3 regions of the Priestia sp. GS2 genome follow, and region 1 is predicted to be linked to each of the others. Evidence: a T-box and tRNA genes for the amino acid it is inferred to sense, from the RefSeq annotation. Region 1 holds a T-box; the other regions hold tRNA genes.
What was found. The T-box of region 1 lies ahead of pheS (phenylalanine--tRNA ligase subunit alpha). A T-box ahead of a tRNA ligase gene usually reads a tRNA of that ligase, here a tRNA-Phe.

Region 1 (9,558 bases):
CCGTCGTCAGAAAAAACGTGATTTCCGTAAATTATGGATCACACGTATCAATGCAGCAGCTCGTATGAACGGTCTTTCTTACAGCCGTTTAATGCACGGATTAAAATTAGCAGGTATTGAAGTTAACCGTAAAATGCTTGCTGACTTAGCTGTAGCTGACGAAAAAGCATTTGCTGAATTAGCAGCAGCTGCTAAAAAAGGTTTAGAAAAGTAATTTTCTACTGAAAAGTCTTGTTACCACGAGGTAGCAAGGCTTTTTTTGTTTATTGGAGGGATTATTTTTGTTTTTGATAATATACGCAGTGTTTATTAATCTTGTTGGCTTATACGTAATGAATACAGACAAAAAGAGAGCTAAGCGAAATGAATGGAGAATTAAAGAGCAGACTATTTGGACTATTGCTATTATAGGAGGAGCTCTAGGGGCAACGATTGGCATGAATCTCTATCGTCATAAAACAAAGCATGCAAGCTTTCGTTTGGGTCTCCCTTCTTTAGTAATCATTCATGTGGCTTTATTGCTAATCTATATGTAAATAATGTGAAGAACGAAGTGGGGCAGACAATGAAGGCGTGAAAATTTATGAAGTAGAAGCTGATTATCAACGAATAGTAATGAAAGACTTAATGTTTCCAGAAATAGTTTTCAAACTAGATGAGTAGTGAGCAGGGCGAGATCCCCCAGTTTACGAGGAGGCTCGGTACTTACCCTGCGGAAAGGGAGAAATTTGTAATGGAAGTTAGGCCAAGCAAAGAGGCTTTTTTCAACTAGAAGTAAGCACATTGTTTTTCAAATGTTCTCTCACTAAAAAAGCCCAAAAGCTACTGCTTTTGTGGCTCTTTCTTTAAAAACTCTCGTACAGGACTTTTCCAGGTAATAATAGCTTTTGGATATAAAGTTGATACCTTAGTGGACACTGATCTTATATCTTCATGAGTTAAATCATTGAGCTGGTCAGGATTTTTTAATAACATAGTAATAGAAAAAACTTGTTCATTTATATATTTTTCACCTTCAAACAAAATACCTTTATACGTTAGTTCTAAGTTTTTACGAATATTTTCTGCTTCATCAATTACATAAAACTCATTTTGCTCTTTGGCTTGCATTAATTTTCGCTTTGGATTTCGAACATATCGTATAATAAAAAGCACAAAATAGACTAATAAAGCAATTACTAATAGTCGCATTAAGAGCACAATCAAAGCAATATCGCCTCCTTGCCAGGGGTTGTTTCCTAACAGTACGTATAAAAGGGGAAAAGGTTTCATTTATTTTTAGTTTTATATTAATATTTATTTTATTTTAGGAGAGATTAGATATGAACTTAAAGTCTTTATTTAACATGCAGCGTCAGCTAGACCAACATATTGAAACAAATCATAATCTTCAAAACGAGGATTTGGTTTCACGCAAGCTTCTTGCTTTATTAGTAGAATTAGGTGAGCTGGCTAATGAAACGCGTTGTTTTAAGTTTTGGAGCCTAAAACCGTCAGCAGATAAAAAGATTATTTTAGAAGAGTTCGTAGACGGCGTTCATTTCTTGTTATCTTTAGGGATTGAATGGGGGTTTGATTCAATTGAAGAGCTTCCGGTTAATGCGGACAAAGAAACTGCAACAGAACAATTCTTACACGTGTTCTCTTTGCTCACACAATTAAAAGCAACCGTAAGCCTAGAACAGTACATAGAAGCGTTCTCTTCATATATGGGACTTGGAGAAGTTCTTGGCTTTGCAGCTGAAGAAGTGAAAACGGCTTATATTATGAAAAATGAAGTAAACTTTAAGCGTCAAGATGAAGGGTATTAAGAAGAAACCGTTTCCTCTGAAAATGCTTTCTTATATAATAAAAGATATACATATGAAAGGGGTATGAATAGATGAAAAAGTTAGATGAAACATTACAAATGTTAAAAGACTTAACTGATGCAAAAGGTATTCCTGGAAACGAACGTGAACCAAGAGAAGTGATGAAAAGATATATTGAATCTTACGCTGATAGCATTTCAACAGACGGACTTGGAAGCCTTATTGCCGAAAAAGTTGGAGATGAAAAAGGCCCTAAAATTATGGTTGCAGGTCATTTAGATGAAGTTGGCTTTATGGTTACTCAAATTGATGATAAAGGCTTCATTCGTTTTCAAACGGTAGGTGGCTGGTGGTCGCAAGTAATGCTAGCGCAGCGCGTCACAATTGTAACGCGTAAAGGTGATATTACAGGGGTTATTGGTTCTAAACCACCGCATATCCTACCAGCTGAAGTGCGTAAAAAGACCGTTGAGATTAAGGATATGTTTATTGATATCGGCGCATCTAGCCGTGAAGAAGCAATGGAGTGGGGCGTCAAGCCTGGAGATCAAATCGTTCCTTATTTTGAATTTACCGTTATGAATAACGAAAAAATGCTGTTAGCAAAAGCATGGGATAATCGTATCGGCTGTGCTATTGCTATTGATGTGCTCAAAAATTTAAAGGGGCAAGAGCATCCAAACGTTGTATACGGTGTTGGAACAGCTCAAGAAGAAGTGGGCTTACGCGGTGCAAAAACATCAGCTAATCTTATTCAACCTGATATTGCATTTGGGGTAGATGTAGGTATTGCTGGTGATACGCCTGGGGTGTCAGAGAAAGAAGCAGCGTCAAAAATGGGTGAAGGTCCGCAAATCATTTTATATGATGCATCGATGGTTTCTCATAAAGGTCTACGTGACTTTGTAACAGACGTAGCTGATGAAATGAACATTCCATACCAATTTGATGCGATATCAGGCGGTGGTACTGATTCAGGCGCTATTCATATTTCAGCTAACGGAGTACCTGCACTATCTATTACAATTGCTACTCGCTATATTCATTCACACGCTGCAATGTTACATCGCGACGATTATGAAAATGCTGTGAAGTTAATTACAGAAGTGATTAAAAAACTTGATCGTGAAACGGTTAATAAAATTACGTTTGAATAAAACAAAAGGTGCACTCAGTTTGAGTGCACCTTTTATACTTACTTTAAGCTATTTTCAAGGGTTGTTAAAATTTCTTCTTTTTCACTTTTAGGTGAGTTTTCCCATAGTACTTCGAAAAGCACCCCTAGACCCGGAAGCATTTTTTCTTCACCGCTTTTAATAGCATCCATAATCGTTGCTTCAAGCTCTTCTTGAGAATTACCTGAAACATTTGATATAATAGCATTTCGTAAATTAAGATCCATCGTGATCACCTCAACTATAGATAGTAAAATCAAAAATAGTTTGTGTATGTCACATTCAATTTATGTATCGTAACTGAAATTGATAAATAGAGGAGTTATGTTTGGTGAAGCGCATTGATTCCGTGAAGAACCCACAGGTTAAACTATGGAAAAAATTACACACAAAAAAAGAACGTGATAATCAAGGATTGTTTTTGGTGGAAGGTTTTCATCTTGTGGAAGAAGCCTTGAACCAAAGAGAAATGATTAAGCATCTCATTGTTGCTGATAACGTTGATATTCCATCGCATTGGAATGTTGATACGATTGAGATTATTGTGGTGACGTCTGCTGTTATTAAAGCAATTGCTGATACGGAAACCCCCCAGGGAATTGCCGCAGTATGTTACCAGAACCAGTCATCATCAGTTATACAGACAGCGCGTCGATTAGTACTGTTAGATGCCGTCCAAGATCCAGGTAATGTAGGAACTATTATTCGGACAGCCGAAGCGGCTGGAATCGATGCGGTCATTATTGGAGAAGGCTGTGTAGATGTTTATAATAGTAAAGTCATCCGTTCGACTCAAGGTGCAATTTTCAACTTGCCTGTTATTAAGAAAGATTTAATTAGTGCGATTAAAGAGATAAAGGAACTTGGAATTAACGTGTATGGTACATCCTTACAAAATGCTTCGGTGTATACAGAAGTTGAAAAGCCAGAAGCTTTTGCTCTGATTGTTGGTAACGAAGGGAACGGTGTAAGCTCAACGGTGCTGAGTGAAACGGACCAGAACTTATATATACCGATCTTTGGAAAGAGTGAATCCTTAAATGTAGCAATTGCATCAGCAATTTTAATGTACTATTTACGTGGAATGTAGTTGCAACGGCTAGCCGTTTTCACTATAATAATACAATAGCTAAATATGCGAAAAGCAGTGATAGAGAGCAGTAGCTTATGTAACGTTATTCAGGGAGAAAATGCCGTGACTGAAAGCATTTTTATAAGCGTGATAAGTGAATTCACCTCTTGAGTTGACACTTGGACCATCATTTTTGATGTAAAGGTGTTCCGGATATTCCGTTAACGTTAATGAAGTGAACCATGCTTTTGTATGGTTAACAAGGGTGGTAACGCGATTAAACCTCGTCCCTTTTTGGGGAGAGGTTTTTTTATTTGCAATTTTTTAAAACAAAAGGAGGATTATTCAATGAAAGAGCGTTTACAAGAGCTGCAACAAGAAGCCATTGTTAAAGTTAATGACTCAAAAGATTTAAAAGCATTGAATGATGTACGTGTAGCTTATTTAGGAAAAAAAGGACCAATTACAGAAGTACTTCGCGGAATGGGGAAATTATCTGCTGAAGAGCGTCCTGTAATGGGGGCACTGGCAAATGAAGTACGTGAAGCAATTGCTTCAAAGATTGAAGAAAAGCAGGTAGCGCTAGAAGCAGAGGAAATTAACCGCAAGCTAGCTTCAGAAACAATTGATGTAACACTGCCTGGCCGACCAGTTAAAGTGGGTACGCATCATCCGTTAACAAGCGTAATTGAAGAGGTTGAAGATTTATTCCTAGGCATGGGCTATGAAGTAGCTGAAGGGCCTGAAGTAGAGCAAGATTACTACAACTTCGAAGCGTTAAATTTACCAAAAGGTCACCCTGCTCGTGATATGCAGGATACGTTCTACATTACCGAAGAAACGTTATTGCGTACTCATACATCAACTGTACAAGCGCGCGTAATGAATGGAAATGAAGAAAAAAGTCCAATTAAAATCATTTGTCCTGGTAAAGTATATCGTCGCGATGATGATGACGCTACGCATTCCCATCAATTTATGCAAATTGAAGGTTTAGTGGTAGATGAAAATATTCGCATGAGTGACTTAAAAGGAACACTTGAAGTGTTTGTGAAAAAAATGTTCGGGGCTGAGCGTGAAATTCGTCTGCGTCCAAGCTTTTTCCCATTTACTGAACCATCTGTTGAAGTAGATGTATCGTGTGCTAAATGTGGAGGGAAAGGCTGCAACGTTTGTAAGCAAACAGGGTGGATTGAAATTTTAGGTGCTGGTATGGTACACCCAAATGTACTTGAAATGGCCGGCTATGATTCGAAGAAATATCGCGGCTTTGCATTTGGAATCGGTGTAGAACGTATCGCTATGTTAAAGCACGGCGTTGATGATATTCGTCATTTCTATACAAATGATGCTCGTTTCTTAAATCAATTCAAACAAGTATAAAGGAGGGACTAACATGTTTGTATCATATCGTTGGTTGCAAGAATATGTAGATTTATCAGGAGTAAAAGCAGAAGAGCTTGCTGATAAAGTCACAAAAAGTGGAATTGAAGTTGAAGGTGTAGAAAAATTAAATAAAGGGATAAGTGGTGTTGTTATCGGTCATGTCGTAGAACGTGAACAACATCCAAACGCAGATAAGTTAAGCCGTTGTCAAGTTAACCTTGGGGATGAAACGGTTCAAATCATTTGTGGTGCTCCAAACGTAGCACAAGGTCAAAAGGTAGCCGTAGCTAAAGTGGGCGCCGTATTACCAGGTAATTTTAAAATTAAACGCGCTAAGCTTCGCGGTGAAGAATCAAACGGCATGATTTGTTCTCTTCAAGAGCTTGGAATTGAAAGCAAGCTTGTCGCAAAAGACTATCAAGAAGGAATCTTCGTATTCCCAAATGATGCTGAAGTTGGAGCAGATGCTTTAGAGGCATTGAACTTGTATGATGAAGTATTAGAGCTTGGATTAACGCCAAATCGCTCAGACTGTTTAAGTATGCTAGGCGTAGCTCATGAAGTAGCAGCAATCTTAAATCGCGAAGTGAAATATCCAAAGGTGGAGCTTCAAGAATCGGAAGAAAAAGCATCTGATTACATTTCAGTTGCAGTAGAAGCAAAAGAGGATAATCCGCTATACGTAGCACGTGTTGTAAAAAATGTTAAGATTGCGCCATCACCACTGTGGATGCAAACGCGCTTGATGGCAGCTGGCATTCGACCACATAATAACGTAGTTGATATTACAAACTACATTTTACTTGAATACGGCCAACCACTTCATGCGTTTGATTATGATCGTCTTGGCTCAAAAGAAGTTGTTGTTCGTCGTGCAAAAGAAGGTGAAGAAATTGTAACTCTTGATGATCAAAAACGCGTACTGAAAGGAAATCAGCTTGTTATTACAAATGGCAAAGATCCAATTGCCTTGGCTGGTGTAATGGGAGGCGCGAATTCTGAAGTGCAAGATGACACGGTCAATGTGTTAATTGAATCTGCTTACTTCCGCGGATTATCTGTGCGCCAGACTTCTAAAGAACACGGTTTGCGCAGTGAAGCAAGTGCACGTTTTGAAAAAGGAATCGACCCAAGCCGTACGCGCGTAGCAGCTGATCGTGCTGCTGAACTAATGGCTGCGTATGCTGGTGGGGAAATTATTTCAGGAACAGTTGAATTTGATGAAATGACAATTGAGCCTGCTGTAGTATCTGTAGCGCTTGAGCGTATTAACCACGTTCTTGGTACAGAATTAGAAATGGACGAAGTTCAAGAAATCATGAATCGCCTTCAGTTTGAAAGCAAAGTGGAAGAGGATACTATCATTGTAACCGTTCCAACGCGTCGCGGTGATATTACAATTGAAGAAGATATCGTGGAAGAAGTAGCTCGTATGTATGGATACGATCATCTGCCAACAACTCTTCCTGTGACTGTAGCAACGCCAGGTCGTTTATCAGATTATCAGCTAAAGCGTCGTAAAGTACGCCGTTTCTTAGAAGGGGCTGGGTTAGCTCAAACAACAACATATTCATTAACAAGTGCGGATAAAGCAACACAGTTTGCATTAAATACTGCATTAACAGTTCGCCTAGCAATGCCAATGAGTGAAGACCGTAGCGTTCTTCGTCAAAGCTTAGTACCACACTTACTTGAAGCTGTGAAACATAATAACGCCCGTCAAACGGATTCAATTGCGTTATATGAAACAGGTTCTGTGTTCTTAGGCACAGAAGAAGGTAAGCTACCAACAGAAGAAGAGAGAGTAGCGGGTGCAATTACAGGCTTATGGCATTCTCACAGCTGGCAAGGCGAAAAGAAAGCAGCTGATTTCTATGTGGTCAAAGGTGTTGTGGAAGGGTTATTATCAACATTAGGTCTTAATAATCAAGTTGGATATCAACCTACACACCAAGAGGGCATGCACCCTGGCCGTACAGCAGCAGTTGTATTAAACGGTCAAGAAGTTGGGTACGTTGGTCAGCTACACCCAGTCACACAAAAACAATATGGTCTTCGCGAAACATATGTATTTGAACTAAACCTAAAAGCAATCTTTGCAGCGAAAATAGAAGAAGTTCGCTATTCTGCAATTCCTCGCTTCCCATCAATTACAAGAGATATTGCTCTTGTTGTGGATACGGAAGTATTAGCAGGAGAACTTCAAACAGCGATTTATGAAGCTGGTGGAGAACTATTGAAAGAAGTTGCAGTGTTTGACTTATATGATGGTGAAAGAATGGAAGAAGGCAAAAAATCTGTCGCTTTCTCTTTACGTTATCTAGATCCAGAGCGCACGCTTACGGATGAAGAAGTATCAGCAGCTCATGCTAATGTATTGAAAGTGGTCGAAGGACAGTTTAAAGCGAGTTTACGTTCATAAAAAATAAGGAAGCGCCCTTGGGCGCTTCCTTATTTTTTGACTAAAGCTAAAGCTTTTTCCGTATTTGCGAAGTGAGTTTTAGCAATGGAGTGTAAACCTTTGACTCCGTGCTTTTTAATAATGGAGGCAGCTGCGATATCCACCTGTTTGCCTGCGCCACGAGGAATGGTCATACCGACCGTTTCCGAAAGCTTATCCATCTGTTTTAAAAATGCATACCTTGCAATAATAGAAGCAGCAGCTACTGCCAAATGTACGCCTTCGCCTTTTGTACTAAAATATACGTTTTCATTAGCAATTGCTTTCTCGTTAGCAATGTGCTTGTAGTAAGTATTTTTTTCAACAAATTGATCAATTAAAATCGCGTCTGGCTTTTCAGGACTAAGCTTATTCAGCACATTTAAAATGACTTTATTATGAAGAAGTGCTTTCATTTTTCCTTGAGTCATCCCGCGTTCTTGGAAAGTATTGTACTTTTCATTATGTAGAACGAGCAAGCTGTATGGGATAATTTTTATTAATTGCTGAGCAAGTGAGATGATTTTTTGATCGGTTAAATCTTTTGAATCGCGAACGCCGAGCTCTTTTAACAATGGAATTTGTTCTTTTTTTACGTATGCAGCAACAACGGTCATTGGACCGAAGTAATCACCAGTACCTACCTCATCAGAACCAATTACTGACAGCTCACTAAAATTTGGAGGTAAAGTTGTATTGGCTTTAGAGACTTTCTTTTTTGTCGGCGCGGTTGTCTTGCCCCACTTCTCAGCTTCTATCTCTGCATCTTTTCCTTGAAAAAGGACTTTTCCAGATCTATAAGCAGTGATTGAGCAACTTCCTGTTTTTGCAGTAAATAATGCACCAGCAGGCACTTTAGCCTGTAAATGCGGGGTGTAAAATGCTTTCATTTTGAAGATGTCATCAGATGACAGTGTTAAAACAGCGTGTGACATATGTCTCCACCTTTCTTTGTCAATAAGCTGGTAAGTCAACTTATTTTACAAATAAACGTCTATTTTTTATAATAACGTAAATATTGATATGTTTCCATTGCAGTCTTCTTCATGATATGATATTGATTAGGATTTTTCGTGGAACGGAGGACTTTCTCGTGTCAGGACAAGATAAAACACGTGCGACAGTTGATATATATGGCCAACCCTATAAAATTGTTGGAACAGAAAGTACTAGTCATATTCGACTAGTGGCTTCTATCGTTGATGATAAAATGAGGGAGATTAGCAAAAAGAATCCGTATTTAGACATTAATAAACTAGCTGTTCTAACTGCGGTCAATATTGTAAATGAGTATGTAAAGCTCAAAGAAGAATATGAAATGTTAGAAAAAAAACTTCATCGGAAAGAGGAATGAGACTTCTAATGTTAGACATTATTTTAGTTATCCTGCTGCTGTTGGGATTTGTTACTGGATTAAAACGCGGGCTGATACTACAAATTGTTCATCTTGTGAGTTTTGCCGTAGCGTTTATTGTGGCCTATATTTTTAGCGCAGATTTAGCACCTCGACTACGTTTGTTAATTCCGTTTCCAAATATGCAGCAGCAAAGCGTTGCTTCATTTGTACTAGATCCTGCGTTTCTTGAAGATGCGTTTTACCGCATGATTGCCTTTGCGATTTTGTTCTTTGTAACCCGTCTTGTTTTACGTATGGTTGGTTCTGTACTAACTGCT
Region 2 (9,558 bases), 160 kb from region 1:
GGAAACGCAGAAAACGACAAAAGAAATAAAAAACTTAGTTGACATTGAAAATGAAGATGTTAACATAAGGAAGTCGCAAATGAGCGACCAAGTAGTTCTTTGAAAACTGAACGAAACAAACAACGTGAAACGTCAATTTTTATTTTAGATGCTAGACAAACTAACTTTATTGGAGAGTTGATACTGGCTCAGGATGAACGCTGGCGGCGTGCCTAATACATGCAAGTCGAGCGAATGGATTAAGAGCTTGCTCTTATGAAGTTAGCGGCGGACGGGTGAGTAACACGTGGGTAACCTGCCCATAAGACTGGGATAACTCCGGGAAACCGGGGCTAATACCGGATAACATTTTGAACTGCATGGTTCGAAATTGAAAGGCGGCTTCGGCTGTCACTTATGGATGGACCCGCGTCGCATTAGCTAGTTGGTGAGGTAACGGCTCACCAAGGCAACGATGCGTAGCCGACCTGAGAGGGTCATCGGCCACACTGGGACTGAGACGCGGCCCAGACTCCTACGGGAGGCAGCAGTAGGGAATCTTCCGCAATGGACGAAAGTCTGACGGAGCAACGCCGCGTGAGTGATGAAGGCTTTCGGGTCGTAAAACTCTGTTGTTAGGGAAGAACAAGTGCTAGTTGAATAAGCTGGCACCTTGACGGTGCCTAACCAGAAAGCCACGGCTAACTACGTGCCAGCAGCCGCGGTAATACGTAGGTGGCAAGCGTTATCCGGAATTATTGGGCGTAAAGCGCGCGCAGGTGGTTTCTAAGTCTGATGTGAAAGCCCACGGCTCAACCGTGGAGGGTCATTGGAAACTGGGAGACTTGAGTGCAGAAGAGGAAAGTGGAATTCCATGTGTAGCGGTGAAATGCGTAGAGATATGGAGGAACACCAGTGGCGAAGGCGACTTTCTGGTCTGTAACTGACACTGAGGCGCGAAAGCGTGGGGAGCAAAACAGGATAGATACCCTGGTAGTCCACGCCGTAAACGATGAGTGCTAAGTGTTAGAGGGTTTCCGCCCTTTAGTGCTGAAGTTAACGCATTAAGCACTCCGCCTGGGGAGTACGGCCGCAAGGCTGAAACTCAAAGGAATTGACGGGGGCCCGCACAAGCGGTGGAGCATGTGGTTTAATTCGAAGCAACGCGAAGAACCTTACCAGGTCTTGACATCCTCTGAAAACCCTAGAGATAGGGCTTCTCCTTCGGGAGCAGAGTGACAGGTGGTGCATGGTTGTCGTCAGCTCGTGTCGTGAGATGTTGGGTTAAGTCCCGCAACGAGCGCAACCCTTGATCTTAGTTGCCATCATTAAGTTGGGCACTCTAAGGTGACTGCCGGTGACAAACCGGAGGAAGGTGGGGATGACGTCAAATCATCATGCCCCTTATGACCTGGGCTACACACGTGCTACAATGGACGGTACAAAGAGCTGCAAGACCGCGAGGTGGAGCTAATCTCATAAAACCGTTCTCAGTTCGGATTGTAGGCTGCAACTCGCCTACATGAAGCTGGAATCGCTAGTAATCGCGGATCAGCATGCCGCGGTGAATACGTTCCCGGGCCTTGTACACACCGCCCGTCACACCACGAGAGTTTGTAACACCCGAAGTCGGTGGGGTAACCTTTTGGAGCCAGCCGCCTAAGGTGGGACAGATGATTGGGGTGAAGTCGTAACAAGGTAGCCGTATCGGAAGGTGCGGCTGGATCACCTCCTTCTTTTTATGGAGAATTTTGAACTTTGTTCAGTTTTGAGAGTTCAATCTCTCATTAATGGAAAGTACATCACTTTGTTTCGTATCTAATAAGAAGAAGAGAGAACTTTAACTTTTTTGAGTGCGATTGTTCTTTGAAAACTAGATAACAGTAATAGCTGAGGAAAAGTGAAACTTTTCTTAATAAAACCAATAAATAACGCAGTGCAAGTTGCATATTTTTTATTCGCTAATGGTTAAGTTAGAAAGGGCGCACGGTGAATGCCTTGGCACTAGGAGCCGATGAAGGACGGGACTAACACCGATATGCTTCGGGGAGCTGTAAGTAAGCTTTGATCCGGAGATTTCCGAATGGGGAAACCCACTGTTCGTAATGGAGCAGTATCTTTATCTGAATACATAGGATATTGAAGGCAGACCCGGGAACTGAAAACTAAGTACCCGGAGGAAGAGAAAGCAAATGCGATTTCCTGAGTAGCGGCGAGCGAAACGGAATAGCCCAAACCAAGAGGCTTGCCTCTTGGGGTTGTAGGACACTCTATACGGAGTTACAAAGGAACGAGGTAAATGAAGAGGTCTGGAAAGGCCCGTCAAAGAAGGGTAACAACCCTGTAGTTGAAACCTTCGTTCCCTCTTGAGTGGATCCTGAGTACGGCGGAACACGTGAAATTCCGTCGGAAGCTGGGAGGACCATCTCCCAAGGCTAAATACTCCCTAGTGACCGATAGTGAACCAGTACCGTGAGGGAAAGGTGAAAAGCACCCCGGAAGGGGAGTGAAAGAGATCCTGAAACCGTGTGCCTACAAGTAGTCAGAGCCCGTTAATGGGTGATGGCGTGCCTTTTGTAGAATGAACCGGCGAGTTACGATCCCATGCAAGGTTAAGTTGAAGAGACGGAGCCGTAGCGAAAGCGAGTCTGAATAGGGCGTTTAGTATGTGGTTGTAGACCCGAAACCAGGTGATCTACCCATGTCCAGGGTGAAGTTCAGGTAACACTGAATGGAGGCCGAACCCACGCACGTTGAAAAGTGCGGGGATGAGGTGTGGGTAGCGGAGAAATTCCAATCGAACCTGGAGATAGCTGGTTCTCTCCGAATAGCTTTAGGGCTAGCCTCACGTAGTGAGAGTCTTGGAGGTAGAGCACTGATTGGACTAGGGGCCCCCAACGGGTTACCGAATTCAGTCAAACTCCGAATGCCAAAGACTTATCCGTGGGAGTCAGACTGCGAGTGATAAGATCCGTAGTCAAAAGGGAAACAGCCCAGACCACCAGCTAAGGTCCCCAAGTATACGTTAAGTGGAAAAGGATGTGGAGTTGCTTAGACAACCAGGATGTTGGCTTAGAAGCAGCCACCATTTAAAGAGTGCGTAATAGCTCACTGGTCGAGTGACTCTGCGCCGAAAATGTACCGGGGCTAAACGTATCACCGAAGCTGTGGATTGACATCTTTGATGTCAGTGGTAGGAGAGCGTTCTAAGTGCTGCGAAGCTAGACCGTAAGGACTGGTGGAGCGCTTAGAAGTGAGAATGCCGGTATGAGTAGCGAAAGACAAGTGAGAATCTTGTCCACCGAATGCCTAAGGTTTCCTGAGGAAGGCTCGTCCGCTCAGGGTTAGTCGGGACCTAAGCCGAGGCTGAAAAGCGGTAGGCGATGGCCAACAGGTTGATATTCCTGTACCACCTCCCCGCCGTTTGAGTAATGGGGACGCAGGAGGATAGGGTAAGCGCGCTGCTGGATATGCGCGTTCAAGCAGTTAGGCTGATGAGTAGGCAAATCCGCTCATCATAAGGCTGAGCTGTGATGACGAGGGAAATATAGTACCGAAGTTCCTGATTCCACACTGCCAAGAAAAGCCTCTAGCGAGGCGGGAGGTGCCCGTACCGCAAACCGACACAGGTAGGCGAGGAGAGAATCCTAAGGTGATCGAGAGAACTCTCGTTAAGGAACTCGGCAAAATGACCCCGTAACTTCGGGAGAAGGGGTGCTCTGGTAGGGTGTATAGCCCGAGAGAGCCGCAGTGAATAGGCCCAGGCGACTGTTTAGCAAAAACACAGGTCTCTGCGAAGCCGCAAGGCGAGTATAGGGGCTGACGCCTGCCCGGTGCTGGAAGGTTAAGAGGAGGGGTTATCCTTTGGGAGAAGCTCTGAATCGAAGCCCCAGTAAACGGTGGCCGTAACTATAACGGTCCTAAGGTAGCGAAATTCCTTGTCGGGTAAGTTCTGACCCGCACGAAAGGCGTAACGATCTGGGCACTGTCTCAACGAGAGACTCGGTGAAATTATAGTACCTGTGAAGATGCAGGTTACCCGCGACAGGACGGAAAGACCCCGTGGAGCTTTACTGTAGCCTGATATTGAATTTTGGTACAGCTTGTACAGGATAGGCAGGAGCCTGAGAAGCCGGAGCGCTAGCTTCGGTGGAGGTGTCGGTGGGATACCGACCCTGGTTGTATTGAAATTCTAACCCGCAGCCCTGATCGGGCTGGGAGACAGTGTCAGGTGGCAGTTTGACTGGGGCGGTCGCCTCCTAAAGAGTAACGGAGGCGCCCAAAGGTTCCCTCAGAATGGTTGGAAATCATTCGTAGAGTGTAAAGGCACAAGGGAGCTTGACTGCGAGACCTACAAGTCGAGCAGGGACGAAAGTCGGGCTTAGTGATCCGGTGGTTCCGCATGGAAGGGCCATCGCTCAACGGATAAAAGCTACCCCGGGGATAACAGGCTTATCTCCCCCAAGAGTCCACATCGACGGGGAGGTTTGGCACCTCGATGTCGGCTCATCGCATCCTGGGGCTGTAGTCGGTCCCAAGGGTTGGGCTGTTCGCCCATTAAAGCGGTACGCGAGCTGGGTTCAGAACGTCGTGAGACAGTTCGGTCCTATCCGTCGTGGGCGTAGGAAATTTGAGAGGAGCTGTCCTTAGTACGAGAGGACCGGGATGGACACACCGCTGGTGTACCAGTTGTCTTGCCAAGGCATCGCTGGGTAGCTATGTGTGGACGGGATAAGTGCTGAAAGCATCTAAGCATGAAGCCCCCCTCAAGATGAGATTTCCCATAGCGCAAGCTAGTAAGATCCCTGAAAGATGATCAGGTTGATAGGTCAGAGGTGGAAGCACGGTGACGTGTGTAGCTGACTGATACTAAATCGAGGAGGACTTAACCAAATTAGAAAAGCGAAGGCGACTGTTCAATTGTGAAAGGCGTTGGAGCCGTAGTTGAGACAGTAAAAAAGTACTCAGCAAATTGTTATCTAGTTTTGAAAGAATAAAAATAAAAAAAAGTCTTGATTTATTTCGAAAATGTTGTATAATATAATATGTCTGGTGGCGATAGCAGAGAGGTCACACCCGTTCCCATGCCGAACACGGAAGTTAAGTTCTCTAGCGCCGATGGTAGTTGGGACTTTGTCCCTGTGAGAGTAGGACGTTGCCAGGCTGTTATATAATGGAGGATTAGCTCAGCTGGGAGAGCACCTGCCTTACAAGCAGGGGGTCGGCGGTTCGATCCCGTCATCCTCCACCATGAATATGTTGCCGGTGTAGCTCAACTGGTAGAGCAACTGACTTGTAATCAGTAGGTTGGGGGTTCAAGTCCTCTTGCCGGCACCACTTTCGAGCCATTAGCTCAGTTGGTAGAGCATCTGACTTTTAATCAGAGGGTCGAAGGTTCGAGTCCTTCATGGCTCACCATTTTAAATACACACACATGCGAGGGTGTGGCGGAATTGGCAGACGCGCTAGACTTAGGATCTAGTGTCTTTACGACGTGGGGGTTCAAGTCCCTTCACCCGCACCATTTAATTTCATAATGCGCGGAAGTAGTTCAGTGGTAGAACACCACCTTGCCAAGGTGGGGGTCGCGAGTTCGAACCTCGTCTTCCGCTCCACAAATAAGTCCTGCCGGGGTGGTGGAATTGGCAGACACACAGGACTTAAAATCCTGCGGTAGGTGACTACCGTGCCGGTTCAAGTCGCCGGCCCTCGGCACCATTTTAATAAGCGCCCGTAGCTCAATTGGATAGAGCGTTTGACTACGGATCAAAAGGTTAGGGGTTCGACTCCTCTCGGGCGCGCCATAAACGGGAAGTAGCTCAGCTTGGTAGAGCACTTGGTTTGGGACCAAGGGGTCGCAGGTTCAATCCTGTCTTCCCGACCATTTATGGGGCCTTAGCTCAGCTGGGAGAGCGCCTGCCTTGCACGCAGGAGGTCAGCGGTTCGATCCCGCTAGGCTCCACCAACTTCAAATACATTTCTGATAATATGGCGGTGTAGCTCAGCTGGCTAAAAGCGTACGGTTCATACCCGTGAGGTCGGGGGTTCGATCCCCTCTCCGCCGCTACCATATATAATATACGGAGGAATTTTTTAAGTCCGGCTGAAGGGATCGGTCTTGAAAACCGACAGGGGTGTTAAAGCCCGCGGGGGTTCGAATCCCTCTTCCTCCGCCATTATATTATTATCAAATTATCGCGGGGTGGAGCAGTCTGGTAGCTCGTCGGCTCATAACCCGAAGGTCGCAGGTTCAATCCTGTCCCCGCAACCAAATGGTCCCGTGGTGTAGCGGTTAACATGCCTGCCTGTCACGCAGGAGATCGCGGGTTCGATTCCCGTCGGGACCGCCATTATAAAAAGGCTCGGTAGCTCAGTTGGTAGAGCAAAGGACTGAAAATCCTTGTGTCGGCGGTTCGATTCCGTCCCGAGCCACCATCTATATGGCGATTGTGGCGAAGTGGTTAACGCATCGGATTGTGGTTCCGACATTCGTGGGTTCGATTCCCATCAGTCGCCCCATATAATTAAGCGGGTGTAGTTTAATGGTAAAACCTCAGCCTTCCAAGCTGATGTCGTGAGTTCGATTCTCATCACCCGCTCCATAATGGGCCTATAGCTCAGCTGGTTAGAGCGCACGCCTGATAAGCGTGAGGTCGGTGGTTCGAGTCCACTTAGGCCCACCATTTATTATTCCACAGTAGCTCAGTGGTAGAGCAATCGGCTGTTAACCGATCGGTCGTAGGTTCGAGTCCTACCTGTGGAGCCATTATATTGGGGAAGTACTCAAGAGGCTGAAGAGGCGCCCCTGCTAAGGGTGTAGGTCGCGTAAGCGGCGCGAGGGTTCAAATCCCTCCTTCTCCGCCAGTCGATTTTAATACTGGCCCGTTGGTCAAGTGGTTAAGACACCGCCCTTTCACGGCGGTAACACGGGTTCGAATCCCGTACGGGTCATATCTGAGAAGGTTTGCATTTATGCAAACCTTTTTTATTTGTTTGAAAATCATCTAGTAAATAGATGGTTTTTTTATTTTCATAAAAATATTCAGAAAAGAAGGAAAAAATAGATGCTTTATGGAATGTAAATTAGATAATAGAAATGAAAGAAGAAAGGTTTATTTACTAGGTTAGTCGTTAGAAAAGAGGGTATAGTAAATAATGGAAATAAAAAAGAGGAGTTTATTTACTAGGTTAATTGTTATCAAGGAGGGGTATTTTTGAATTCGATTGTTCAACCTACTGATTTTGACATCCATCTTTATCATGAAGGAAATTTGTTTCATAGTTATAAGCTCTTTGGGGCACATAAGTTAACACTAAACGGCATAGAGGGAGTACGATTTTCTGTTTGGGCTCCTAATGCTTCTGCGGTAAGCATTGTGGGTGATTTTAATGAATGGGACGGTTTAAATCATCCGTTAGAGAGATTAAACTCTCAAGGGATATGGACAATATTTATTCCAAATCTTGAAGAGAATATGATTTATAAATACGAAATTACAACTCATAATGGAACCAAAATATTAAAAGCGGATCCATATGCTTTTCATAGCGAAGTAAGGCCTAACACTGCTTCTAAAATTTATTCTTTAGAAGGATACAAGTGGGGTGATCAGTATTGGAAGCGTAAAAAGAAGCAACACGCTGTTTATGAAAAGCCTATGTGCATTTATGAGCTACACGCGGGTTCGTGGAAGATTCACGAAGATGGTGAACTATATACGTACCGTGAACTAGCTGAAGAATTAATTCCTTATGTACTAGAACAAGGTTTTACCCATATCGAACTATTACCGCTCGTTGAGCATCCGCTCGATAAATCGTGGGGATACCAAGGGACTGGCTATTTTTCTGCAACAAGTCGATACGGTTCACCACACGACTTAATGTATTTTATTGATCAATGTCATCAAAGCAGCATAGGCGTTCTTTTAGATTGGGTTCCCGGCCATTTTTGTAAAGATGCGCATGGGTTATATATGTTTGATGGTTCACCCACGTATGAATACAAGAACGAATTAGACCGTGAAAACTATACATGGGGCACGGCTAATTTTGATTTAGGTAAGCCAGAAGTGCAAAGTTTCTTAATATCGAATGCATTGTTTTGGCTAGAGTATTTTCACGTTGATGGCTTTAGGGTCGATGCTGTTGCCAATATGTTGTATTGGCCGAATTCGCATGAATTGGTTGAAAATCAATATGCTGTTCAATTCTTAAGAAAGCTCAATGAAGCGGTTTTTGCCTATGATTCAACTATTTTAATGATGGCTGAAGATTCAACAGATTGGCCACTAGTTACAGCTCCTACATATGATGGTGGGCTAGGTTTTAATTACAAATGGAATATGGGCTGGATGAACGATGTCTTAACCTATATGGAAGCAGACACTCATCAAAGAGCGAACCTTCATGAAAAGATGACTTTCTCTTTAATGTATGCCTTTAATGAAAATTTCATTTTACCATTCTCTCATGATGAAGTCGTTCATGGGAAAAAATCAATGTTAAATAAAATGCCTGGAGACTATTGGCGAAAATTTGCTCAGCTGCGATTATTATACGGCTATTTTATTGCTCATCCGGGCAAGAAACTACTATTTATGGGTGGAGAATTTGGTCAATTCGATGAGTGGAAAGACGCAAGTGATTTAGATTGGCAGCTATATGACTTTGACATGCACCAAAATTTAAATAGTTATTTTAAAGAGTTACTTAAAATTTATAAAAGAAGTAAGCCACTTTATGAATTAGATCATAAAGAAGAAGGTTTCTCTTGGATTGATGTGAATAATCGAGATCAAAAAATCTTTTCGTTTATTCGAACATCAACAAATAGTCAGGATAAGCTTGTAGTGGTATGTAACTTCTCAGATGTTCCATATCATGCATATAAAGTAGGTGTTCCTCTAAACACAGAATATGTTGAGGTCATCAATAGTGATCATGTTGATTTTGGAGGTTCTGGAGTTGTTAACTCAAAACCTTTAAAAGTAGTTGAGGAAGGGTTTCACGGTCTACCGTTTCATATTGAAATGGATGTACCACCCTTTGGGATTAGCATCATGAGAACAAAGAAAAAACGGGGGGAGAGAAAAAAAAATGTTAAAAAAGAAGTGCGTAGCGATGTTATTGGCAGGAGGAAAAGGTAGTCGATTAAGTTCACTTACAAAAAATTTAGCAAAGCCAGCTGTCCCATTTGGTGGAAAATATCGAATTATTGATTTTGCATTAAGCAATTGCTCCAACTCTGGGATTGAAACAGTTGGAATCTTAACACAGTACCAGCCTTTACTTTTACATTCTTATATTGGTATTGGAAGCGCTTGGGACTTGGATAGGAGAGACGGAGGCGTTACGGTATTACCTCCTTATTCAGAGTCATCAGGGGTAAAGTGGTACAAAGGAACTGCTAGTGCAATTTATGAAAACTTAAACTACCTATGTCAGTATGAACCTGAGTATGTGTTAATTTTATCCGGAGACCATATTTACAAAATGAATTATGAAAGTATGCTAGATTACCATATTGAAAAAGAGGCAGATGTATCTATCTCAGTGATTGAAGTTCCTTGGGATGAA
Region 3 (9,558 bases), 3.1 Mb from region 1:
CTCCCCGCCGTTTGAGTAATGGGGGGACGCAGGAGGATAGGGTAAGCGCGCTGCTGGATATGCGCGTTCAAGCAGTTAGGCTGATGAGTAGGCAAATCCGCTCATCATAAGGCTGAGCTGTGATGACGAGGGAAATATAGTACCGAAGTTCCTGATTCCACACTGCCAAGAAAAGCCTCTAGCGAGGCGGGAGGTGCCCGTACCGCAAACCGACACAGGTAGGCGAGGAGAGAATCCTAAGGTGATCGAGAGAACTCTCGTTAAGGAACTCGGCAAAATGACCCCGTAACTTCGGGAGAAGGGGTGCTCTGGTAGGGTGTATAGCCCGAGAGAGCCGCAGTGAATAGGCCCAGGCGACTGTTTAGCAAAAACACAGGTCTCTGCGAAGCCGCAAGGCGAAGTATAGGGGCTGACGCCTGCCCGGTGCTGGAAGGTTAAGAGGAGGGGTTATCCTTTGGGAGAAGCTCTGAATCGAAGCCCCAGTAAACGGCGGCCGTAACTATAACGGTCCTAAGGTAGCGAAATTCCTTGTCGGGTAAGTTCCGACCCGCACGAAAGGCGTAACGATCTGGGCACTGTCTCAACGAGAGACTCGGTGAAATTATAGTACCTGTGAAGATGCAGGTTACCCGCGACAGGACGGAAAGACCCCGTGGAGCTTTACTGTAGCCTGATATTGAATTTTGGTACAGCTTGTACAGGATAGGTAGGAGCCTGAGAAGCCGGAGCGCTAGCTTCGGTGGAGGCGTCGGTGGGATACTACCCTGGTTGTATTGAAATTCTAACCCGCAGCCCTGATCGGGCTGGGAGACAGTGTCAGGTGGGCAGTTTGACTGGGGCGGTCGCCTCCTAAAGAGTAACGGAGGCGCCCAAAGGTTCCCTCAGAATGGTTGGAAATCATTCGTAGAGTGTAAAGGCACAAGGGAGCTTGACTGCGAGACCTACAAGTCGAGCAGGGACGAAAGTCGGGCTTAGTGATCCGGTGGTTCCGCATGGAAGGGCCATCGCTCAACGGATAAAAGCTACCCCGGGGATAACAGGCTTATCTCCCCCAAGAGTCCACATCGACGGGGAGGTTTGGCACCTCGATGTCGGCTCATCGCATCCTGGGGCTGTAGTCGGTCCCAAGGGTTGGGCTGTTCGCCCATTAAAGCGGTACGCGAGCTGGGTTCAGAACGTCGTGAGACAGTTCGGTCCCTATCCGTCGTGGGCGTAGGAAATTTGAGAGGAGCTGTCCTTAGTACGAGAGGACCGGGATGGACACACCGCTGGTGTACCAGTTGTCTTGCCAAAGGCATCGCTGGGTAGCTATGTGTGGACGGGATAAGTGCTGAAAGCATCTAAGCATGAAGCCCCCCTCAAGATGAGATTTCCCATAGCGCAAGCTAGTAAGATCCCTGAAAGATGATCAGGTTGATAGGTCAGAGGTGGAAGCACGGCGACGTGTGTAGCTGACTGATACTAATCGATCGAGGACTTAACCAAATTAGAAAAGCGAAGGCGACTGTTCAATTGTGAAAGGCGTTGGAGCTTCTGATAGGGAAACCGCTTTTTGGTTTCAATAACAGAAGTGAAACGACCGAACAATTAGGAGCCGTAGCTAGACAGTAAACTTAGTACTCAGCAAAATGTTATCTAGTTTTGAAAGAATAAAAACTCAAAAAAGTCTTGATTTCTTTCGAAAATGTTGTATAATATAATATGTCTGGTGGCGATAGCAGAGAGGTCACACCCGTTCCCATGCCGAACACGGAAGTTAAGTTCTCTAGCGCCGATGGTAGTTGGGACTTTGTCCCTGTGAGAGTAGGACGTTGCCAGGCTTTATAAGATTCCACAGTAGCTCAGTGGTAGAGCAATCGGCTGTTAACCGATCGGTCGTAGGTTCGAGTCCTACCTGTGGAGCCATTTGGAGAGCTGTCCGAGTGGCCGAAGGAGCACGATTGGAAATCGTGTAGGCGGTTAACGCTGTCTCAAGGGTTCAAATCCCTTGCTCTCCGCCATTTACTTATTAAATGGCCCGTTGGTCAAGTGGTTAAGACACCGCCCTTTCACGGCGGTAACACGGGTTCGAATCCCGTACGGGTCACCATTATTCTTATACATAGTTGGAGGATTAGCTCAGCTGGGAGAGCACCTGCCTTACAAGCAGGGGGTCGGCGGTTCGATCCCGTCATCCTCCACCATTTACATTCTTATCATCGCGGGGTGGAGCAGTCTGGTAGCTCGTCGGGCTCATAACCCGAAGGTCGCAGGTTCAAATCCTGTCCCCGCAACCAAAGTGGTCCCGTGGTGTAGCGGTTAACATGCCTGCCTGTCACGCAGGAGATCGCGGGTTCGATTCCCGTCGGGACCGCCATTATAAGAAGGCTCGGTAGCTCAGTTGGTAGAGCAAAGGACTGAAAATCCTTGTGTCGGCGGTTCGATTCCGTCCCGAGCCACCATCTTATGAAAACATGCCGGTGTAGCTCAACTGGTAGAGCAACTGACTTGTAATCAGTAGGTTGGGGGTTCAAGTCCTCTTGCCGGCACCATGTTTTTCTGGAGGGGTAGCGAAGTGGCTAAACGCGGCGGACTGTAAATCCGCTCCTTCGGGTTCGGCAGTTCGAATCTGCCCCCCTCCACCATCTTATAGGGGTATAGTTTAAAGGTAGAACTACGGTCTCCAAAACCGTCAGTGTGGGTTCGATTCCTACTACCCCTGCCAATTAACACGGCGATTGTGGCGAAGTGGTTAACGCATCGGATTGTGGTTCCGACATTCGTGGGTTCGATTCCCATCAGTCGCCCCATTTTTATTGGGCTATAGCCAAGCGGTAAGGCAACGGACTTTGACTCCGTCATGCGTTGGTTCGAATCCAGCTAGCCCAGCCATATAATATGCGGAAGTAGTTCAGTGGTAGAACACCACCTTGCCAAGGTGGGGGTCGCGAGTTCGAACCTCGTCTTCCGCTCCATATTTTGAATAAAGTGGCGGCATAGCCAAGTGGTAAGGCAGAGGTCTGCAAAACCTTTATCACCGGTTCAAATCCGGTTGCCGCCTCCATTATTCACAATAAGTCCTGCCGGGGTGGTGGAATTGGCAGACACACAGGACTTAAAATCCTGCGGTAGGTGACTACCGTGCCGGTTCAAGTCCGGCCCTCGGCACCATTTATATTATTTCTGCCTTTTTTTATTTTGCCAGTGTGGCGGAATTGGCAGACGCGCACGACTCAAAATCGTGTTCCTTCGGGAGTGTCGGTTCGACCCCGACCACTGGTATTAGTTTTTACATAAACGGTAATAAAGTCAAGACTTCAACATCTCTGTTGAAGTCTTTTTTGTTTTCTTTATTTACTCAACCGCTTAAATGTTATGGCAGGTTAAATAAAATTTGTAAATTAGTTAACAAAATGTAATTCATCTCTCTAGAAGTCGAGTCTGAAGAGGTGTACAATAAGTACTAAAGATTAAAGACTCATGCAGTAAGCATATTTCGCTGCTGAGGTGATAAGTTAGTGTGAAAGGGGATACATAGTTTTGAACGTAAATTATTTAGATTTACTGGCTAAGAAGTACGATACGGAAGAGAAAGTTGTCACGGAAATTATTAATCTAGAAGCAATTCTTAATTTACCAAAAGGAACAGAGCACTTTGTAAGTGATTTACACGGCGAGTATCAGGCCTTTCAGCACGTATTACGAAATGGGTCAGGAAACGTAAAAGAAAAGATTAAAGATTTATTTAAGGATACTTTATCTCAACAAGAAATCAATGAATTTGCGACGCTTGTTTACTATCCAGAAGAGAAGCTGAAGATTATCAAGGCAAACTTTACTCGCAAGCAAGAGCTACGTGATTGGTATACGACAATGATTAATCGCATGCTTGATTTAGTGTTGTATGCATCATCGAAGTATACACGTTCAAAGGTACGTAAAGCCCTACCGGAGCAGTTTGCTTATATCATTGAAGAGCTTTTATATAAAACAGATGAATTCACGAATAAAGAGCATTATTATCATAAAATTGTGCAGCAAATCATTTCGTTAGGACAAGCTGATAAACTTATCTCGGGACTGGCCTATACAATTCAGCGTTTGGTTGTCGATCATTTGCATGTCGTTGGAGATATTTATGATCGTGGTCCCGAGCCTGATAAAATCATGGAAACTCTTATTAACTATCATTCTGTCGATATTCAGTGGGGAAACCATGACGTTCTTTGGATTGGAGCTTTTGCAGGTTCGAAAGTATGCTTAGCCAATATTGTTCGTATTTGTGCACGTTACAATAACTTAAATATTATTGAAGATGCGTATGGTATTAACTTACGACCGCTTCTAAACTTAGCAGAAAAATATTATGATGATAATCCTGCTTTCCGCCCAAAAGAAAATGTAGGTTCGCAACTATCTGAACATGAGCGTTTACAGATTACAAAAATTCATCAGGCTATCGCAATGATTCAGTTTAAACTTGAAATGCCAATTATTAAAAGACGCCCGTATTTTAATATGTCAGAGCGACTATTGCTTGAAAAAGTTAACTATGAAACAAATGAAATTACACTTGGAGATAAAACGTATCCTATTGAAAACGGATGTTTTGCAACTGTGAACTCTGAAAATCCACAAGAACTCTTAGAGGAAGAGGAGCAGGTTATTGAGAAATTATTGTTTTCAGTTCAACATTCTGAAAAGCTAGCAAGACATATGAACTTTCTTATGAATAAAGGAAATCTTTATCTAAAATATAACGGTAACTTACTTATCCATGGGTGTATTCCTTTAGATGAAGAAGGAAATATGGAAAAGATGACGATTGAAGGCAAGTCTTATTCTGGTCGTCAGCTGTTAGATGTGTTTGAGCAATATTTACGCTCTGCTTTCGCCCATCCGGATCAGACGGATGATTTAGCAACTGATATGGTTTGGTATTTATGGACAGGTGAATATTCATCGTTATTTGGAAAACGAGCGATGACGACGTTTGAGCGCTATTTTATTAAAGAGAAAGCAACGCATAAAGAAAAGAAAAATCCATATTATTACCTTCGTGAAAAAGAGGATATGTGTCGTCGAATATTAGCTGATTTTGGGTTAAATCCAGACCATGGTCATATTATTAATGGTCACACGCCTGTGAAAGAAATAGAGGGTGAAAATCCTGTTAAAGCAAATGGCAGAATGATTGTCATTGATGGTGGATTTTCAAAAGCATATCAATCACAAACTGGAATTGCAGGATATACGTTATTGTCTAATTCTTACGGCATGCAGTTAGTTGCTCATAAGCACTTTAACTCTAAAAAAGATATCTTATTGGACGAAGCTGATGTACTATCCGTTAAGCGACTGGTTGATAAAGAGTTAGAAAGAAAAATGGTAAAAGAAACAAATGTAGGTGAACAGATATTAGAAGAAATTTCAGTTTTAAAAGCTTTAAGAGATTATCAATATAGCTAAGAAATGTGCTTTGCAAGATGGCTTGCAAAGCACATTTTTTATAGAAAATTAATAGTTCGTTAATATCTTCACATAAATTTAATAGAAGGGTTGCAATTCATGTCGAAAGGTATTATAATTAATGTTGTTAAGAGATAATACAACTTTATCTGCGGGTGTAGTTTAATGGTAAAACCTCAGCCTTCCAAGCTGATGTCGTGAGTTCGATTCTCATCACCCGCTCCATACATATTGTGATCACAACGCAGTATCTTGTTTACCAAAAACAAGGTGTTGCGTTTTTTATATTTTTAAGGTTATAGTGAATGAAAAAAGACGTTTATCTACTATAGATAAACGTCTTTGTGATTAGTTGATAAGCGAATAGGAAGCTTCTCCACCATGAATTTGTGTAAACATAGTGCTCAGAGAATCAGTTAGTTTTAAAGAGCTTTCATTGGATAGAGAAGGTTTTAAGAAGATGATTTGAAGTGCTTCAGACGTCTGTTCAGAAACGGGAGCTCGATTGGAGTCCACATAAGGACTTCCGAATGGACCTTTTTCATCTGATAATACAATTTTATTATGCAGAGATACTTCTCGACCATTAATTGCACGATAGCTTTCATCTTCATTCCCAAGACGTAACGAAATGTTTCCTTTTAAACAGCTTTTATCGTAAATGCCTAAAGGTACTTCGTATTGAAGAGAAAAGAAGTTATTTAAGTCTACAGCTGAATTAATGGTCGGCAAGTACGTTTGTTTTTGAATTCGACGAAATAATGCTTCAATTGAGGGACGATATTTGCTTGGGTCCGTTCCAAACTCCTTAAACACGCTTCTCCATTCTTTAATTCCTTCAAAAGAAGTGATGGCTTTATCTTGTAAATCAAAATAAATTGATTCTTGAAAGAGTCGTAATCTGCCTTTTAACATTTGTGGAGCTTCGCTTACTTCAATATTTTGATATTGAATAATACCTAGTTTAATATCATTATTTTTTTCTTTGATTTCTGATGAAATAATAACGTTCATATAAAATACCACCTTTTCATTTGTAAGTTATGTATAGAGTAGAATTGTTCCAGTGAAAATGATAATAAAAGCAATTCTACGCATTGAATTTTAAAAGGAGAATAGCATAAATGGATTTTCAACAGTTAAAAAAAGAAGTAATTGCCTATAGTAAAGAGATAGGTATTGATAAAATTGGTTTTGCTAGTGCGTCAACATTTGAGACGTTAAAAGATCGCTTATTAAAACAACAAGAATTAGGCTACGCTTCAGGGTTTGAAGAACCTGATATTGAGAAACGTACGAATCCAACGCTCCTGGTTCCAAAAGCGAAGTCAATCATTGCCATTGCTCTTGCATATCCTTCTAAAATGCCTGGTGCACCAAGAAGTACAAAAGAAGACCGAAGAGGCATTTTTTGTCGTGCTTCTTGGGGACAAGATTATCATACCATTTTACGAGATAGGCTCCAAAAACTTGAGTCATTCTTAAAAGAAAAGGTTCAAGGAGTTGAAGTGAAATCTATGGTGGACACGGGCGAGCTATCTGACCGTGCCGTTGCTGAGCGAGCTGGGATAGGCTGGAGTGGAAAGAATTGCGCGATTATTACGCCCGAGTTTGGTTCATACGTCTATTTAGGTGAAATTGTTACGAATATACCATTTGAACCAGATCAGCCAATTGAAGATCAGTGTGGTACTTGTAATAAATGTGTTGAGGTATGTCCAACAGGTGCATTAGTCACAGGAGGACAGCTTAACTCTCAGCGCTGTATTGCTTTTTTAACTCAAACAAAAGGTTTTTTGGCAGATGAATTTCGAGACAAAATTGGCAATCGCCTATACGGTTGTGATACGTGTCAAACGGTATGTCCTGAAAATAAAGGAAAAGACTTTCACTTTCATCCCGAAATGGAACCAGATCCTGAAATCGCAAAGCCGAAATTAAAGCCATTGTTAACAATGAGCAATCGTGAGTTTAAAGAAAAATATGGTCATGTATCAGGCTCTTGGCGTGGAAAAAAACCAATTCAACGTAATGCAATTATCGCACTTGCTCATTTTAAAGATGAAACGGCTATACCTGATTTGATTAAAGTAATGAAAGAAGATGTGCGCCCTGTAATAAGAGGAACAGCAGCTTGGGCATTAGGGAAAATTGGCAACGACGAAGTGTTGCCTCTGCTGGAACAATTAAAAGAAAAAGAGTCAGATGAAGAAGCAAAGCAAGAATTTGAAAAAGGCATTGCCCTTTTAGTAAAGTCATAGAAGTTGAAATTGTTGTGTTAAAAGGTAAGCTGTTCATCATAGCGTATAGTAAAAGCAGAGAAAAGTGGTGAACAGATGCTAGCAAAGAAAAATGTTCTATATACATTGATGAAAGCCAAAGCAAACGGCTACGTGAATCAAGTAATCAGCGAGGACTTTAAGCCTTTTATTGAACATGAATACGAGCTTAAGCAGTCTTTACTGAGAAAAAGAAAAGTAGAAGTTGTGAAGTGTACGGTTAAAGGAGCTATTCATAATGTTCAGAACGAAAACGAGGAAACAACTGTTACGTATCACGTACACAAACGATTTCTATGTAAGCAAGATGATTTATTTTATGTAGAAGAAGACGTAGAAGAGCGATGCGCATTATTTTATAAAGATACGCTTATTCATGATAAATTGCTTCCTATTCATATAGATGAAATAGATGATTTAGAATTCATTATTGATGATAAGGAAGAGGTAGCTAATCGAAATGGATATTATAATCGTCTAGCAGCAGTACAGTATGCAGAAACATATTGGAATACGCCTAATCCAGCTTATAAATACTTTGAGGTAAACTGTACGAATTATATCTCTCAGTGTTTACGAGCAGGAAAAGCACCAATGAGGGGGCAACATAATCGAAGCAAAGGCTGGTGGCTTAGTAAAGATAATTGGAGCTATAGCTGGGCAGTGGCACATTCGATGCATAGTTATCTTCAAAGCTCAAAACAAGGACTGCGGGCCATTAAAAAAAGCTCAGTTAAAGAGCTAGCAATGGGAGATGTCATTTGCTATGATTTTGAAGGCGATGGCAGGTGGAACCACACGACAATTGTGGTGGCAAAGGATGCGGACGGGATGCCTTTAGTTAATGCTAATACGTATAATAGCCGCATGCGCTATTGGGCTTATGAGGATTCGACGGCCTATACGCCAAATATAAAGTATGCTTTCTTCCACATTACCGATCAATAAATAGCTCTTTTGTTTTGAAAAGTTAATGGTATAATGATGAATAGATTTGTATTTAGAGGTGACTATTTTGGGACTACATGTTGTTTTATATCAACCAGAAATTCCAGCTAACACTGGTAATATTGCGAGAACTTGTGCAGCAACGAACACAACTTTACATTTAGTTCGTCCACTAGGCTTCTCTACGGATGATAAAATGTTAAAGCGCGCAGGCTTAGATTATTGGGATTATGTTGAGGTTGTCTATCATGATTCGCTAGAAGAAATTTTTGAAAAGTATCCAGAAGCAGCATTTTACTTCATTACCAAATTCGGAAAGAAGCCGCATTCATCATTTGACTATAGCAATGTGGAAAACGATCACTTCTTTGTGTTTGGGCGCGAAACAAGTGGCTTACCTGATGAAATTATTGAAGCGAATATGGATAGATGTTTGCGTTTGCCAATGACGAAAAACGTTCGTTCTTTAAATTTATCAAATACGGCAGCTATTTTAATTTATGAAGCACTACGACAACAAGAATATGGCGACTTATTAAGAGAAAATCCCCTTGATTAAGGGGATTTCTTTTTTTACAAGGATGACTGTTCTATGTAGGTTAATTCTATTTGCGCTTTACTCCAGGCTTGTCATTGTAACCAGCCGTAAAAATTGCTGATAAAAAAGCAAGTGATACACCTAAAACTAATAGTAACCTCATCGATAGAGCCTCCTTTATTTTTCTTTCATGCTCCTACTAATTATTATAGCTAATTCACGGGATACTGTGAATCTTTAATGTAGACAAAATTCTGAATTTCTTAATTTAAAAAGCATGTTCAAACATTTTACTGCATAGATTGTATTAATCTTGTTCACTAGCACCAGAACTAGTAGGGGAGG

Region 2: it has a tRNA-Phe gene. The T-box ahead of pheS (phenylalanine--tRNA ligase subunit alpha) is inferred to sense a tRNA for this amino acid. The anticodon was not compared.
Region 3: it has a tRNA-Phe gene. The T-box ahead of pheS (phenylalanine--tRNA ligase subunit alpha) is inferred to sense a tRNA for this amino acid. The anticodon was not compared.

What each region holds. Positions count from the first base shown of each region.
Region 1 is NZ_JAZGJX010000001.1:197,816-207,373, forward strand. Features, by position in the region: gene rplT (50S ribosomal protein L20) at 1-214, shown strand, start outside; gene V2145_RS01030 (DUF1294 domain-containing protein) at 282-536, shown strand; gene V2145_RS01035 (hypothetical protein) at 823-1,206, opposite strand; gene V2145_RS01040 (dUTP diphosphatase) at 1,323-1,811, shown strand; gene V2145_RS01045 (M42 family metallopeptidase) at 1,883-2,968, shown strand; gene sspI (small acid-soluble spore protein SspI) at 3,007-3,213, opposite strand; gene V2145_RS01055 (TrmH family RNA methyltransferase) at 3,318-4,076, shown strand; T-box leader at 4,125-4,353, shown strand; gene pheS (phenylalanine--tRNA ligase subunit alpha) at 4,407-5,441, shown strand; gene pheT (phenylalanine--tRNA ligase subunit beta) at 5,455-7,866, shown strand; gene rnhC (ribonuclease HIII) at 7,896-8,819, opposite strand; gene zapA (cell division protein ZapA) at 8,978-9,238, shown strand; gene V2145_RS01080 (CvpA family protein) at 9,247-9,558, shown strand, end outside.
Region 2 is NZ_JAZGJX010000001.1:36,949-46,506, forward strand. Features, by position in the region: rRNA gene V2145_RS00175 (16S ribosomal RNA) at 167-1,715, shown strand; rRNA gene V2145_RS00180 (23S ribosomal RNA) at 1,946-4,872, shown strand; rRNA gene rrf (5S ribosomal RNA) at 5,028-5,143, shown strand; tRNA gene V2145_RS00190 (tRNA-Val) at 5,155-5,230, shown strand; tRNA gene V2145_RS00195 (tRNA-Thr) at 5,241-5,316, shown strand; tRNA gene V2145_RS00200 (tRNA-Lys) at 5,322-5,397, shown strand; tRNA gene V2145_RS00205 (tRNA-Leu) at 5,416-5,503, shown strand; tRNA gene V2145_RS00210 (tRNA-Gly) at 5,520-5,594, shown strand; tRNA gene V2145_RS00215 (tRNA-Leu) at 5,607-5,697, shown strand; tRNA gene V2145_RS00220 (tRNA-Arg) at 5,707-5,783, shown strand; tRNA gene V2145_RS00225 (tRNA-Pro) at 5,788-5,863, shown strand; tRNA gene V2145_RS00230 (tRNA-Ala) at 5,869-5,944, shown strand; tRNA gene V2145_RS00235 (tRNA-Met) at 5,970-6,049, shown strand; tRNA gene V2145_RS00240 (tRNA-Ser) at 6,062-6,155, shown strand; tRNA gene V2145_RS00245 (tRNA-Met) at 6,176-6,250, shown strand; tRNA gene V2145_RS00250 (tRNA-Asp) at 6,254-6,329, shown strand; tRNA gene V2145_RS00255 (tRNA-Phe) at 6,339-6,414, shown strand; tRNA gene V2145_RS00260 (tRNA-His) at 6,423-6,498, shown strand; tRNA gene V2145_RS00265 (tRNA-Gly) at 6,508-6,581, shown strand; tRNA gene V2145_RS00270 (tRNA-Ile) at 6,586-6,662, shown strand; tRNA gene V2145_RS00275 (tRNA-Asn) at 6,671-6,745, shown strand; tRNA gene V2145_RS00280 (tRNA-Ser) at 6,753-6,843, shown strand; tRNA gene V2145_RS00285 (tRNA-Glu) at 6,859-6,930, shown strand; gene glgB (1,4-alpha-glucan branching enzyme) at 7,194-9,128, shown strand; gene V2145_RS00295 (glucose-1-phosphate adenylyltransferase) at 9,079-9,558, shown strand, end outside.
Region 3 is NZ_JAZGJX010000001.1:3,265,316-3,274,873, reverse strand. Features, by position in the region: rRNA gene V2145_RS16635 (23S ribosomal RNA) at 1-1,485, shown strand, start outside; rRNA gene rrf (5S ribosomal RNA) at 1,705-1,820, shown strand; tRNA gene V2145_RS16625 (tRNA-Asn) at 1,831-1,905, shown strand; tRNA gene V2145_RS16620 (tRNA-Ser) at 1,909-2,000, shown strand; tRNA gene V2145_RS16615 (tRNA-Glu) at 2,015-2,089, shown strand; tRNA gene V2145_RS16610 (tRNA-Val) at 2,108-2,183, shown strand; tRNA gene V2145_RS16605 (tRNA-Met) at 2,200-2,276, shown strand; tRNA gene V2145_RS16600 (tRNA-Asp) at 2,281-2,356, shown strand; tRNA gene V2145_RS16595 (tRNA-Phe) at 2,366-2,441, shown strand; tRNA gene V2145_RS16590 (tRNA-Thr) at 2,456-2,531, shown strand; tRNA gene V2145_RS16585 (tRNA-Tyr) at 2,541-2,624, shown strand; tRNA gene V2145_RS16580 (tRNA-Trp) at 2,631-2,704, shown strand; tRNA gene V2145_RS16575 (tRNA-His) at 2,714-2,789, shown strand; tRNA gene V2145_RS16570 (tRNA-Gln) at 2,797-2,871, shown strand; tRNA gene V2145_RS16565 (tRNA-Gly) at 2,880-2,954, shown strand; tRNA gene V2145_RS16560 (tRNA-Cys) at 2,970-3,043, shown strand; tRNA gene V2145_RS16555 (tRNA-Leu) at 3,062-3,150, shown strand; tRNA gene V2145_RS16550 (tRNA-Leu) at 3,180-3,261, shown strand; gene V2145_RS16545 (fructose-1,6-bisphosphatase) at 3,520-5,448, shown strand; tRNA gene V2145_RS16540 (tRNA-Gly) at 5,600-5,673, shown strand; gene V2145_RS16535 (B3/B4 domain-containing protein) at 5,797-6,462, opposite strand; gene queG (tRNA epoxyqueuosine(34) reductase QueG) at 6,573-7,709, shown strand; gene V2145_RS16525 (amidase domain-containing protein) at 7,785-8,675, shown strand; gene trmL (tRNA (uridine(34)/cytosine(34)/5-carboxymethylaminomethyluridine(34)-2'-O)-methyltransferase TrmL) at 8,734-9,234, shown strand.